Regions from separate parts of the Noviherbaspirillum sp. L7-7A genome, predicted to be linked through region 1. Evidence: predicted binding sites of a transcription regulator. Region 1 holds the regulator's gene; the other holds the start of a gene.

Region 1 (6,540 bases):
AGAGCCCGCATCGCTACCGGATCGTGGTGGACGGCCTGCCATCGCTGCGGCTTGCCGGCGCCGATGAGGTAACCCTCAATGGCACCGAGACCCGTTCCGTGCCGGTGCGGCTGCGCATCGATGGCGGGCAGGCCGGCAAGGGATCCAACAAGATACATATCGGCCTGCAGGCGCTGGATGAATCCGGCCTGCAGGTCAGGGAAGAAGCGGTCTTTTATGTGCCGCGCTGAAGGAGAATGCAAATGCCATCCATGAATACCCTCGAACGTCCCGCCACACCGTGGTACAAGCACCGCTGGCCCTGGCTGATCATGCTGGGTCCGTTCCTGGTGGTGCTGGCGGGCAGTTACACGATCTGGCTTTCCTACTCGCAGCAGGATGCGCTGGTGGTGGGCGACTATTACCGGCAGGGCAAGGCCATCAACCAGGACCTGCGGCGCGACCAGGCTGCCAGCCGGCTGGGGCTGTCGCTGGCACTGCGCTACGATGCCGCCGCTGGCCGGCTGACAGGCACGATGCGCGGCGCGCAGGGCATTCCGCGGGGCGCGATGACGCTGCGCCTGGTCCATTCGACCCGTCCGGAAAAGGACATCGTGCTGCCGGTGGTGGCGGATGCAGAAGGCAATTTCGGCGTGAGCCTGCCGATGCTGGAAATGGCGCGCTGGCAGGTGATGCTGGAAGACCAGGGCCGCAGCTGGCGCATCAACGGCGTGTGGCCCTGGCCGCAGCAGGCCTCCGTGGCGCTGTCGGCCGACCAACCCTGAAGGAGGCACAGATGCGGCGTCTGGCAATGGTGATCCTGTGGCCGTCCTTCCTGGTGGCGGCGATGGCGGAAGGCTTTTTCTTTTCCCTGCTCGATCCGCAGGACCTGCACCTGGGCGGCGTGGAGTTCACGCTGTCGCCGCTGGCAGCCTACACGGTGGGATTTTTCCTGTTCTGGCTGTTCTGCTCGCTGGCTGCAATGCTCAGCTATTACCTGGCCAATGTGCCGGCCGACCGCCAGCCGCCGCTATGACAGCGACATTGGCGGCATCACGCTAGTCGCATTTCTCGGTGCCGGCTGCCATCGCCTTCAGGCGGGCCGGATCGAGGACCACGATCTCGCGGTTGCTTACCTGCAGCACGCCCAGCTTCTTGAAGCGCGACAGCAGGCGGCTGATGCTCTCGATGGTCAGGCCGAGATAATTGCCGATTTCCTCGCGCGACATGCGCAGCTGGAAGGCGGTGGAGGAATAGCCGCGGGCGGCATAGCGCGACGTCAGATTGACCAGGAAGGCGGCAAAGCGCTGGCCGGCGCGCATATTGCCCAGCAGGAGCATGACGCTCTGCTCGCGCGTGATTTCCTGGCTCATCATCCGGTGGAAATGGTGCAGCAGCGTGGGAATGTGGCTAAACAGTTCTTCCAGGCGGGCGAACGGAATGTCGCAGACTTCGCTGTCTTCCAGCGCCACCGCCGAGCAGTGATGGCGCTCGGTGCCAATGGCGTCCATGCCGAGAAGCTCGCCCGCCATCTGGAAGCCGGTGATCTGCTGCTCGCCGCTGACGTTGATCTGGAAGGTCTTGAAATGCCCGAGCCGGATCGCGTACAGGTTGGTGAACGGGTCGCCCATGCGGTAGAGATGGGTGTCGCGCGGCACCTTGCGCCGGCGTCCGATGATGGCGTCGAGGCGCGACATGTCGGCATCGTCAAGCCCCATAGGCAGGCAAAGCTGGTGCATGCTGCAGGCCGCGCAGCTTGCCTTCAGGGCATTGACGTTGATGGGTGCTGGCTGGCTGCTGACTGGAATGGACTGGATCATGGTCGCCAATGATATATCTCAAGCCGTTGGAAACACGAAACGCTACGGTATGAAACGTGTCGCAGTACTGATCTGCGGATTAGAACGGTTGGTACGGCGAAGTGTAGCAAACACATCGTAACGCGGATACAACAGATATTAGCTGTTTATCAAATAGTTAAGTGGAATGACGCTTGTGTTCGCCAGCGCACAGTCGGTCTGCGGAAAAATCGGTATCTTTTTTGCACGATGTGGCTGTGCTGGTGCTACTCCCTTTCTTCACTCTCAACGACTGGATGCGCAAAATGAAAAAAATGTTCACGCTGTTGGCACTTCCCCTGGCTCAGGCCGCGATGGTTTCGGCTTTCGCGCAAGCGCCTGCCGCCACTTCCACCGACCCATCGGCCAGCCAATCCCGCGCCGAAGTCAAGTCAGGCGCCAGCGCGGCGAATACGAACCGGGTCAATGAATTCAGTGACCGTCCGGGCGCTGCGGTGAAGGGCAGCGGCACCAGCCGCGCCGAGGTCAAGTCCGGCGCCAGCGCCGCCGATATCGACAAGGTCAACCAGTTCGAGGACAAGCCTGCTCGTAACTCCGGAGCAAGCCGCAGCCGCGCGGAAGTCAAGGCCGAGCGCAACGCCGGCGCCGGCCAGCTGCGCGCCAATACCGAAGTGCCAACGCCCGGCACTTCGTCGCAGCCGAATCTGCGCAATCCGAAGGCGCTGACGCCGGAAGAGCGCGCCGCCCGCCGCGAGGCACGCAAGCAGCGCACCGCCGAACGGCGCGCCAAGCGTAGCGCTGACGCCACCGCAAGGCCGGCTGGCAGCGAAGGCACCCGTATCATGCCGGCCGATGGCGGCGCTGGCGGCGGCAACCCGGCTCCAGGCAAGTAATTCAGGTCGTTGCCGGGACTTTCCCGGCACGGTTTGCAGAAATGGCACGGCGCGCATGACGCGCCGTGTTGCATTACAGTATCGGTTTTTCACTGGCAGCTTGCGGCCACACCATGAAGCTTTCCGTTCTTGACCAATCCACCGCTGTCAGCGGCCGGCCCCAGACCGATGCCATCGCCGAGTCGCTGGCGCTGGCCCGGCATTGCGACGGGCTCGGCTACCATCGCTACTGGGTATCCGAGCACCATCACAGCGGCAGCATCGTCGGCAGTGCGCCGGAGGTGCTGATGGCGGCCATCGCTGCCACCACCTCACGCATCCGGGTCGGCAGCGCCGGCGTGATGCTGCCGCATTACTCGGCCCTGAAAGTGGCGGAACAGTTCCGGGTGCTGGAAGGCATTGCGCCCGGCCGCATCGACCTCGGCATCGGCCGGGCGCCCGGTTCGGACCGTCTCACCGCCTATGCATTGAATCCGGACGCCGGCCAGGCTGCGGAACGCTTTCCACAGCAGGTGCAGGATCTGCAGGCCTGGGTCAGCGGCATGCCGCTGGCGCCCGGCCATCCGTTTGGCGCCAGCCGCGCCCATCCGCAAGGGCCGACTTCGCCGGAGATGTGGATACTGGGAAGCTCGAACTATGGCGCCCAGCTGGCGGCGCATTTTGGCTTGCCCTATGCCTATGCCTATTTCTTCAGCGAAGGGGAGGGCGTGGAAGAAGCGCTGGACCTGTACCGCAGGCTGTACCAGCCCAGCGAACGTCATCCCATGCCACAGGCCACGATCTGCGTCTGGGCGCTGGCGGCCGATACCGAGGAACAGGCGCGCCATCTGCTCAGGACCCGCGAGCATTGGCGCATCGGCTTCGAGCGCGGCCTGCGCCTGCCTCTGGTCTCTCCGGAGGAAGCGGCGGCGACCGCCTATGACGAGGCGGACCAGGCCCGTATCGCCGCACTGCGCCGCCGCGCCATCGTCGGAACGGCCGGGCAGGTGGCTGCAAGGCTGCATGCACTGGCGGCCCAGCTGAACCTGGATGAAATCGTGGTCAATACCTGGACCCACGATCCGGCCGCGCGGCGTCACTCCTACACCCTCCTGGCACAGGCATTCGGCCTGACAGGACTTCCTTCCGGGCAAGCTCTCGGTTAAAGTTAGATTATTTCCTGCCGTAAATAAGTTTGGGGTCTCACCCGAAGATAGGCTTTCGGTACCGTGGATGCGCTCAGGCGTCCCCGGGGAAAGACGTCAGCGCCGGGCAAAGCGGATCATTGCTTTTTTGCACGGCGGACCGTACGAACTTTGCCCTGGCGGCTTCAGGAACGAGCGTTTGGAAATTCAGCCAATAACCATCACCGAACATGTTTTCGATGCCAAATGACGTTTTGATAGAACACCTGAAAGGCCAGCTGACGCGGCTGACGGAGTCGGCCGGGGATCTGGTTTTCACGCTCACCGAGAATGGCGAGATTCTGCACGCCAGCCAGCGCGCCATTGGCATCATCGCGCCGGGCGCCGTCCTGTGCGGCAGCATGCTGATCGAGCGGGTGGATACGCCGGACCGGGCAGGCCTGGTATCGGTCATGGCCCAGGTGATCGCAAGCGGTCTGCATGACAGGGTCAATGTGCGGGTCCATACGAGCACCGGCCTGCACTGGTTTGAACTGGAACTGTCCGCCCATCCCGATCTGGATGGGCGCACCGAAGTGCTGGTGGTGGGGCGCAATATTTCGGGGCAGCAGGAAACCAAGGAGCGTCTGCTGCATTTGGCCACCCACGACGCACTGACCGGCCTGCCCAACCGCGCGCTGCTGTCGGACCGGCTGCGCATGGCGATTTCCCATGCCCGGCGCACCGGCCGCGGCTTCACCGTGCTGGCGCTCGACCTCGACGGTTTCAAGAAAGTCAATGATGCGCTCGGCTATGCCGCCGGCGACGCGCTGCTGCGCGAGGCCGCCGGCCGCCTGCAGAAGGCGCTGCGCGACAACGACACCCTGGCCCGCATCGGCGGCGACGAATTCATGGTGGTGCTGCCGGGCGCGTCCCACGCCGATGAAATCAACCCGATAGCGCGCCGCATGATCAGCGCGATACAGCTGCCGTTCGAGATCGAAGGCCAGTCGCTGTATCTGTCCACCTCGGTCGGCGCCGCCATCTATCCGGAGCACGGCGACAATGAAGTACGGCTCCTGGCCCATGCCGACACCGCGATGGCGCGCGCCAAGGAAACCGGCCGCGCCCGCTGCGTCATTTACAGCCGCGCCACCTTCAGCGCGCCCGACCATGACGTGTCGATGGAAGCGGCGCTGTTCGAGGCCGTGCGAAACGGCGAGTTCTTCCTGCACTACCAGCCCATCGTCAATGCCGTCACCCGGGAGATCGTGGGTTTCGAGGCGCTGATGCGGTGGATGCACCCGGAACTGGGGCTGATCTCGCCCAGCCAGTTCATCCAGATGGCCGAAAGCAATGGCCTGATCAACCTGCTGGGCGCCTGGGTGCTCAAGGCCGCCTGTGTCCAGTTGAAGCGCCTGCAGGAAGTCGCCGGGCGCGAACTGTACGTGTCGGTCAACGTCAGCCCGCGCCAGTTCCGCAATGACCAGTTCCTGGGCCTGATGGAAGACGCGCTGAAGCTGTCGGGACTGCATGGCCGTCAGCTGCTGCTGGAGATCACCGAGGGCATCCTGATGTCGGACCCGGCGCATGCGGAAGCGCTGCTCCTGCAGATCGCCGCGCGCGACGTTCGGATCGCCATCGACGATTTCGGCACCGGCTATTCCTCGCTGGCCTATCTGAAGCGCTTCCCGATCAGCACCCTGAAGATCGACCGCGCCTTCATCAAGGACCTGCCGCAATCGGTCAAGGACGCGGCCATCTGCAACGTGGTGCTGAGCCTGGCCCAGCACCTGAACCTGACCACGGTGGCCGAAGGCGTCGAAAACGAAGAGCAGCTGCAGTTCCTGTCCCACCAGGGCTGCAGCCTGATACAGGGCTACCATACCGGCCGCCCGATGATGTTCGACGACGCCATGGATGTGCTGGGCGCAGGCGCGGCCGAACTGGCGCTGCCATGACAATCAACGAGGAATGCAGACCATGACCACCATGCCACCTGAACTGGGCGACTCGCGCAAGACCCAGGAACTGCTGTGGAAGCAGATCAAGGAGCAGGGCCACCTGCCCGGGTTCTCCAATGTCGTCCAGCAGATTGTCGGTGCCATGCAGAGCGAGAACGAGCGCGAATTCAGCATGACGCGCACGGTGCTGTCGGACCCAGCGCTGACGCACCGGGTGCTGCGCCTGGCCAATAGCGCCATGTATGCGATGTTTGGCGAGATCAATACCGTGTCGCGCGCCGTGATGGTGCTTGGCACCGAGTCCATCGGCCATCTGGCGCTGGGCTTGAAGCTGGTCGACAGCCTGGCCACGGTGTCCAGCACCTCGGTCGGCGTGCGCACCGAGATGGAAAAGGCGGTGCTGGCCGGCCATATCGCGCGCCAGGTCACCGCCCAGGCCAGTACCCGCGACGCCGAGGAAGCGGTGGTGTGCTCCCTGCTGCACGGACTGGGTCGCATGGTGGTGGCGTTCTACCTGCCGCTGTACTGGGAAGCGATCCAGACGCTGACGGCGCAAGGCAATGACGAGTCGGTGGCGGTGGTCAAGGTGCTGGGCATGACCATGGTGGACATCGGGCGGCTGATCGCCCGCCGCTGGGGCCTGCCGCGCGACCTGATCGAAAGCCTGCATGACGTGATGCCGCAAACCGGCGAGCCGCTCGACCATGCCGGCTGGCTGGCTGCACTGTCGACCATGTCCTCGTCCTGTGCGCGGGTGCTGTGCGACAAGGCCGGCGACGACGAGGCGCTGGCTGCCATCGTC
Region 2 (6,540 bases), 960 kb from region 1:
AGCCGCAACCGCCGCCAGGCCGCTTCCAGCAAGGCGGTTTCCGGCGCGGCCCGCACGAAGTTGCCGCCCAGGCTGACGAAGGCCTTTACCTCGCCCGACAGGATGCCCTCGCAGGCTTCCACCGTGGCCAGGCCCTTTTCGCGCGGCGCCCTGAAGCCGTACTGCTTCTCCAGCCTGTCCAGCGGCGCCAGCTCCGGCTTTTCGGTGATGCCCACGGTGCGCTGGCCCTGCACATTCGAATGGCCGCGCACCGGGCAGATGCCGGCGCCGGGCTTGCCGATATTGCCCTTCAACAGCAGCAGGTTGCACAGCATCTGCACGTTCTGCACGCCCTTCTTGTGCTGGGTCAGGCCCATGCCGTAGATGCCGATCACGGCGCGCGCATTGGCATAGGCGCCGGCCGCCATTTCGAGCGCCTTGCGGGCAAGGCCCGATTCGCGCTCGATGTCTTCCCAGCGCCAGCCGCGCACCGCCTCCAGGAACTCGGCATGGCCATGGGTGTGCTGCGCCAGGAAGCGCTCGTCCAGCACCCGCGCCCTGCCCGCCTGCTGCGCCGCATCGTCCCATTCGACCAGGAACTTGCACAGGCCCATCAGCGCGGCGCTGTCGCCGCCGGCCTTGAGCTGGTGGTACTGGGTGCTGATGCCGGTCTCGTCGGCGGTCAGCATCTGGGCCGGGTCCTGCGGGTTGGTGAAGCTGACCAGGCCGCGCTCGCGCAGGGGATTGAAGGTAATCACCGGCACGCCGCGCTTGCGAGCTTCCTGCAGCTGGTGCAGCATGCGCGGGCTGTTGGTGCCGACATTCTGGCCAAAGAAGAAGACGCAGTCGGTCTGCTCGAAGTCGTCCAGCGCCACGGTGCCGATCGGCACGCCGATGGTTTCGGGCAGCGCCACCGAGGTGCTTTCATGGCACATGTTGGAGCTGTCGGGCAGGTTGTTGCAGCCGTACATGCGGGCCAGCAGCTGGTACATGTAGGAAGTCTCCAGCGATGCCCGGCCGGAGGTGTAGAACACGGCCGACTGCGGCGCCAGCTTCTTCAGTTCGGCGCCGATCTCGTCGAAGGCCTGCTGCCACGATACTTCCAGGTATTTGTCGGTGGCCGCGTCCCAGCGCAGCGGCGACGTCAGCCGGCCCTCCTCTTCCAGCGCATGGTCGCTCCAGCCTTCCAGCTCGGTCGCGGTGTGGCGCAGGAAGAAGTCCGGCGGAACCCGCTTGCTGGTGATTTCCCAGGCGGTGGCCTGGGCGCCGTTGGAGCAGAACTCGAACGGATGCGGATGCGCCGGCTTGGCCCAGGCGCAGCTGACGCAGGCGAAGCCATCGGGCTTGTTCTGGTGCAGCAGGATGCGGCTGCCGTTGATGGCCGCCCCTTCCTTCAGCAGCATGGAGGTCACGGCCTTGACCGAACCCCATCCGCCGGCAGGCTGGTAGGCGGGCTTAAAATGTTCATCCTTGCTCATGGGCGATAGCCTCCTGGTGGGGCAGCAGCGGCGCGCAGTCGGCGCAATCCATTGTTGACCGGCATGCATCGACAAGATTCAGGACAGTGGCGGCTATCTGCGCCGGGCTTGCGCATTCCGTCATGTCGCCCCCGTTTCACCACGCCGGCGCCACAGCCGGTTCATCAGCGGCTTGACGCTGGTGCCGTGGAATACGATGGACAGCGTGATCACCACCAGCGTCAGCTGTATCAGCTCATGCGCCAGCTCGGTGGGCAGGCCATGCTGGATGGCATAGCTCAGGTAATAGATGGAGCCGATGCCGCGCACGCCGAACCAGCCCGACATGGCGCGTATGCGGGTCGAGGTGCCGGTGCCGAGCAGGCCGACGAATACGCTCAGGGGCCGCGCCACCAGGAACAGGAACAGCGCGAAGCCGACCGTCATCCAGTTCCAGTACTGGCTGACCATCATGCCGCCCAGGAGCAGCACCAGCATCAGTTCCGACAGCCGCTCCAGGTGCTCCTTGAACACCAGCGCCTCGACGCTGACGATGTGCGGCGGCTGCGGCTGTCCGTCGCCGACCGGCGCCGAGCCGCCGGATGCCGCATTCTCGCCTTCGAGCTGCTCCTTCTTCACGCCGGCCGAGCCGGCCAGCTTCAGTTCGCCGTGGCGCAGCGCCACGCCGGCGAAGAAGACCGCCAGAAAACCCCAGGTATTGAGGTAGACCGACAGGCCATACACCACGGCAATCAGGCCCAGGCCGACCAGGTCGTCCAGCACGTCATGCTTCTGCTCCATGCCGCGCAGCCGCCAGCCGACCTGCGCAATCAGCAGGCCGCCCAGGGTGCCGATGATAATCGCGCCCAGCGTGGCCCAGATCACGTCGACGGCGATCCAGCGCAGGCCATGGTCGCCCAGTTCATGCAGGCCCAGCATGCCCAGCCCCAGCATCACGAACGGGAAGGCGGTGCCGTCGTTCATGCCGGCCTCGCAGGTCAGGGTGAAGCGCAGCGTGTCCTTGTCGCCCGGATGGCGGGTCTGGACATCGGTGGCGAGCACCGGGTCGGTCGGCGCCAGCACGCCGCCGAGCAGGATGCCGGCGCCCAGCGGCAGGCCGAGAAAGAAATAGGCGCAAGCGGCGATCAGGCCGACCGTGATCGTCATCGACACCCAGGCCAGCCGCACCGGCGCGCGCCAGCGCGGCCACTTCACCGGCACCGGCATTTTCACGCCGGCGGAAAACAGCGAGATCAGCACCGCGATCTCCGTCATCAGTTCCAGCAATGCCGACTGCTTGATCGGATCGAAGTAGAACAGGCCCAGCACGGTGGGGCCGAGCACGATGCCGACGGCCAGATAGATGATCGCCGACGTGAATGGCAGACGCTGCAGCGCGGTCGATGTCAGGCCGCGCGTGAGCATCAGGATGCCTACCAGGAGAAACCATAGTGCATTGGTCATAGGCACGCTTGTGTCAGGTTCAAAACAATGTGACCGGCAGTGGCTTGCGTGGTTGCATTACCGACAGGCAAACGATCAAGGAAAGGCGTGCTTATCGCTACGGCCATTGATCATGCGCATACCGCCGGGTTACAGGGGAGCCGGACTTTCCGACCTGCATCCATGGCGTTGCCGACCAGCTTGATTTCAGTCAAGGAATATCCGGCGAGGGACGGCGATGCTGCAACCGTTGCCGGCACTTCGCACTGGACAGGTAAAGGCGAAATGGAAACCATGGAGCACGGGACAGGCTTGGCGGCAGGCACCCCGCCGTCGGCGGCATGGCATGCCAGCCCGGCCGAGGAAGTGCTGCGGCAGATGGACAGCCAGCATGATGGCCTGGCATTGCAGGAAGCGCAGCGCCGCCTGGAACGGCATGGCCCCAACACCCTGCCGCCAGCCCCCAGGCGCGGCCCGGTGCGGCGCTTCCTGCTGCAGTTTCACAATGCGCTGATCTATGCGCTGCTGGCTTCGGCCGCCATGACCGCCTGGCTTGGCCACTGGGTCGATACGGCGGTGATCGTCGGCGTGGTGCTGATCAATGCGCTGGTCGGCTTCCTGCAGGAAGGCCGGGCCGAGCGGGCGCTGGATGCGATCCGCGGCATGCTCTCGCCCCATGCCCAGGTCATGCGCGGCGGCCAGCGAATGGAAGTGCCTGCGGAAGCGCTGGTGACGGGCGACATGGTGTTCCTGGCCTCGGGCGACAAGGTGCCGGCCGACCTGCGGCTCGTCGACATGAAGAACCTGCGGGTGGATGAATCGGTGCTGACCGGCGAATCGATGCCGGTGCAGAAGCAGGTGGCGCCAGCCAGCGCCGATGCCGGACTGGGCGACCGCTATTGCATGGCGTATTCCGGCACGCTGGTCACCTCTGGCCAGGGCGCCGGCGTGGTGGTGGCGACCGGCGCCGCCACCGAGATCGGCCGCATCGGCGCCCTGCTGGAACAGGTATCGACGCTGTCGACGCCGCTGCTGAGGAAGCTTGCCCATTTCAGCCGCTGGCTGACCGCGGCCATCCTGATTGGCGCCGCCGTGGTGCTGCTGTTCGGCGTGCTGCTGCGCGGTTATGCGCCGCGCGAGATGTTCCTGGCGGCGGTCGGCCTGGCGGTGGCGGCGATACCGGAAGGCCTGCCGGCCATCATGACGATTGCCCTGGCCATCGGCGTGCAGCGCATGGCCCGGCGGCGCGCCATCGTGCGACGCCTGCCGGCGGTCGAGGCGCTCGGCTCGGTCACCGTGATCTGCACCGACAAGACCGGCACCCTGACCAAAAATGAAATGACGGTACAGTCCGTGCTGACAGCAGGCGCGCATCTGACGGTGTCGGGCGCGGGCTATGCGCCACACGGCGGCTTCGCGCTGGACGGGCGCGAGGCCAGCGCCGCGGCGCATCCCGAACTGGCCGGCATCGCGCGCGCCGCCCTGCTGTGCAATGACGCCAGCCTGGTCAACCGCGACGGCGCATGGCAGCTGGCGGGCGATCCGACCGAAGGCGCGCTGCTCACGCTGGCAATGAAGGCGGGGCTGGATGCTGTCCGCGAACGACAGGGCCTGCCGCGCACCGACGCCATTCCGTTCGAGTCGCAACACAGCTTCATGGCCACGCTGCATCACGATCATGCAGGACATGGCTACGTCTTCCTGAAGGGCGCGCCGGAACGGGTGCTGGCGCTCTGCCCGCTGCAGCGACGCAGCCTGCAGGACGAGCCGCTCGACGCCGCGGCCTGGTCGGCACGCATGGAACGGCTGGCGGCGTCGGGCATGCGGCTGCTGGCGGTGGCGATGCGGCGCGAGCCCGACCACCGCACCGAACTCGCATTCGCCGATGTCGGGGCCGGCGGCTTCACGCTGCTGGCGGTGGTGGCCATCGCCGATCCGCCGCGCGAGGAAGCGGTGCGTGCGGTGGCGGCTTGCCGCGCCGCCGGCATCCGCGTCATCATGATCACCGGCGACCATGCCGCCACCGCCAGCGCCATCGGCGAAGAACTGGGGCTGGCCGGCCGGATACGCACGCTCACCGGCGCCGGCATCGATGCGCTGGACGATGCCCAGTTGCGACAGGCGGTGCTTGAGGCCGATGTCTTTGCCCGCGCCAGCCCGGAACACAAGCTGCGGCTGGTGCAGGCGCTGCAGGCCGGCGGCGCCGTCGTGGCCATGACCGGCGACGGCGTCAACGACGCGCCGGCCTTGAAGCGCGCCGACGTCGGCGTGGCCATGGGCTGCAAGGGCACCGAGGCGGCCAAGGAAGCGGCCGAGATCGTGCTGGCCGACGACAACTTCGCCTCCATCGTGGCGGCGGTGGAGGAAGGCCGCACCGCCTACGACAACATCCGCAAGGCGATTGCCTTCACCCTGCCCACCAATGGCGGCGAAGCCGGCATGCTGATCGTGGCGATCCTGCTGGGCATCACCCTGCCGGTCACGGCGGTGCAGATCCTGTGGATCAACATGGTCACCGAAGTCACGCTGTCGCTGGCACTGGTGTTCGAGCAGGCTGAAGGCGACATCATGCGGCGGCCGCCGCGCAGCCCGGCAGAGCCGCTGCTGTCGCGCTGGCTGGCCTGGCGCATCGTGCTGGTCAGCGCCTTGCTGGTGGCCGGCAGCATGGGCCTGTACCTGTGGGAACTGGACCATGGCGCCACGCTGGAAACCGCCCGCACCGCCGCCATCAATACCCTGGTGATCGGCGAGATCGCGTATCTGTTCAACTGCCGCCACCTGGGCGCTTCCATCCTCGGCTGGCGCGGCCTGACCGGCAACCGCTATGCGCTGCTGGCGGTGGCGGCGCTGGCGGTGCTGCAGGCATTGATGACCTACCTGCCGGCGATGCAGGCCGCATTCGGCACCGCGCCGCTGCAAGCCGGCGCCTGGGGCCGGATCCTGCTGTTCGGCGTGGCGCTGATGCTCATCGTGGAAGCGGAAAAATGGCTGCTGCGCCGCGCCGGCATGGCGGCAAGCTGAATCCGGCCGGGCCGTTACTGCCGGGGAGCCTGATGCGCCTGATGGCCGTGGTGATGCGCATGGCCTTCGCGCGCATCGGCGCCATGGTCGGACAGCTGGGCGTCGAACCATTGATGCAAGGCCGGCACCAGCGCCGGATTCGACGTGGCGTAGCGGATCTGGGCGCCATCGCGGACTTCCTTGTAATGGAGCGTGATCTCGCCAGGCCTGGCCTGCTTCAGCTGCGCCAGGCCGGGCATGGCCTCGCCGTGGATCCGGGCGGGCGCGGAAAAATCGCCAGCCTGGAAACGCCCGGCGATTTCCTGCAGATGGCTGCGCACCAGGCGCAACTGTTCCTTGTCCTTCGGATTCCTGACCAGCACCTGCTGCAGGCCGCCGTTGCGGTTCTTGGTGAAGATGTGGCTGGTGGCCGCCAGTTCGAACGGCATCACCTGCGCGCCGCGCGCGGCGACTTCGGCCTGGCGCGCGGGCGGCGCCGGCTCGGCCGAGGCGGTGTGCGCGGCCAGGCCGGCGTACAGGGCAAGCAACAGCGCAGTGAAGAATGGGATTGGCATGGTCGAGAATTGTCCTGACAGGATGAAGGCCTGGCACCGGCCGCCATGTGGCGGCCGGCGCCGGGTCAGTTGACGTTGAAGCGCTG

The links. Region 1 encodes FNR, which switches genes on or off when oxygen is low (the NO sensors DNR and NnrR bind a similar motif). Its sites were predicted from a motif close to TTGATNNNNATCAA; they were not measured.
Region 2: a site for FNR is predicted at 3,081-3,094, ahead of KTQ42_RS16660 (cation-transporting P-type ATPase). Genes of this name have one in related genera too.

Annotation. Positions count from the first base shown of each region.
Region 1 covers NZ_JAHQRJ010000001.1:2,703,274-2,709,813, reverse strand. Annotated here, with positions in the region: gene ccoG (cytochrome c oxidase accessory protein CcoG) at 1-230, shown strand, start outside; gene KTQ42_RS12355 (FixH family protein) at 252-764, shown strand; gene KTQ42_RS12350 (hypothetical protein) at 776-1,015, shown strand; gene fnr (fumarate/nitrate reduction transcriptional regulator Fnr) at 1,038-1,799, opposite strand; gene KTQ42_RS12340 (hypothetical protein) at 2,084-2,671, shown strand; gene KTQ42_RS12335 (LLM class flavin-dependent oxidoreductase) at 2,785-3,816, shown strand; gene KTQ42_RS12330 (GGDEF and EAL domain-containing protein) at 4,035-5,735, shown strand; gene KTQ42_RS12325 (HDOD domain-containing protein) at 5,758-6,540, shown strand, end outside.
Region 2 covers NZ_JAHQRJ010000001.1:3,662,176-3,668,715, reverse strand. Annotated here, with positions in the region: gene KTQ42_RS16670 (FdhF/YdeP family oxidoreductase) at 1-1,457, opposite strand, end outside; gene KTQ42_RS16665 (cation:proton antiporter) at 1,578-2,900, opposite strand; gene KTQ42_RS16660 (cation-transporting P-type ATPase) at 3,165-5,900, shown strand; gene KTQ42_RS16655 (aspartate carbamoyltransferase) at 5,915-6,454, opposite strand; gene KTQ42_RS16650 (DUF6279 family lipoprotein) at 6,520-6,540, opposite strand, start outside.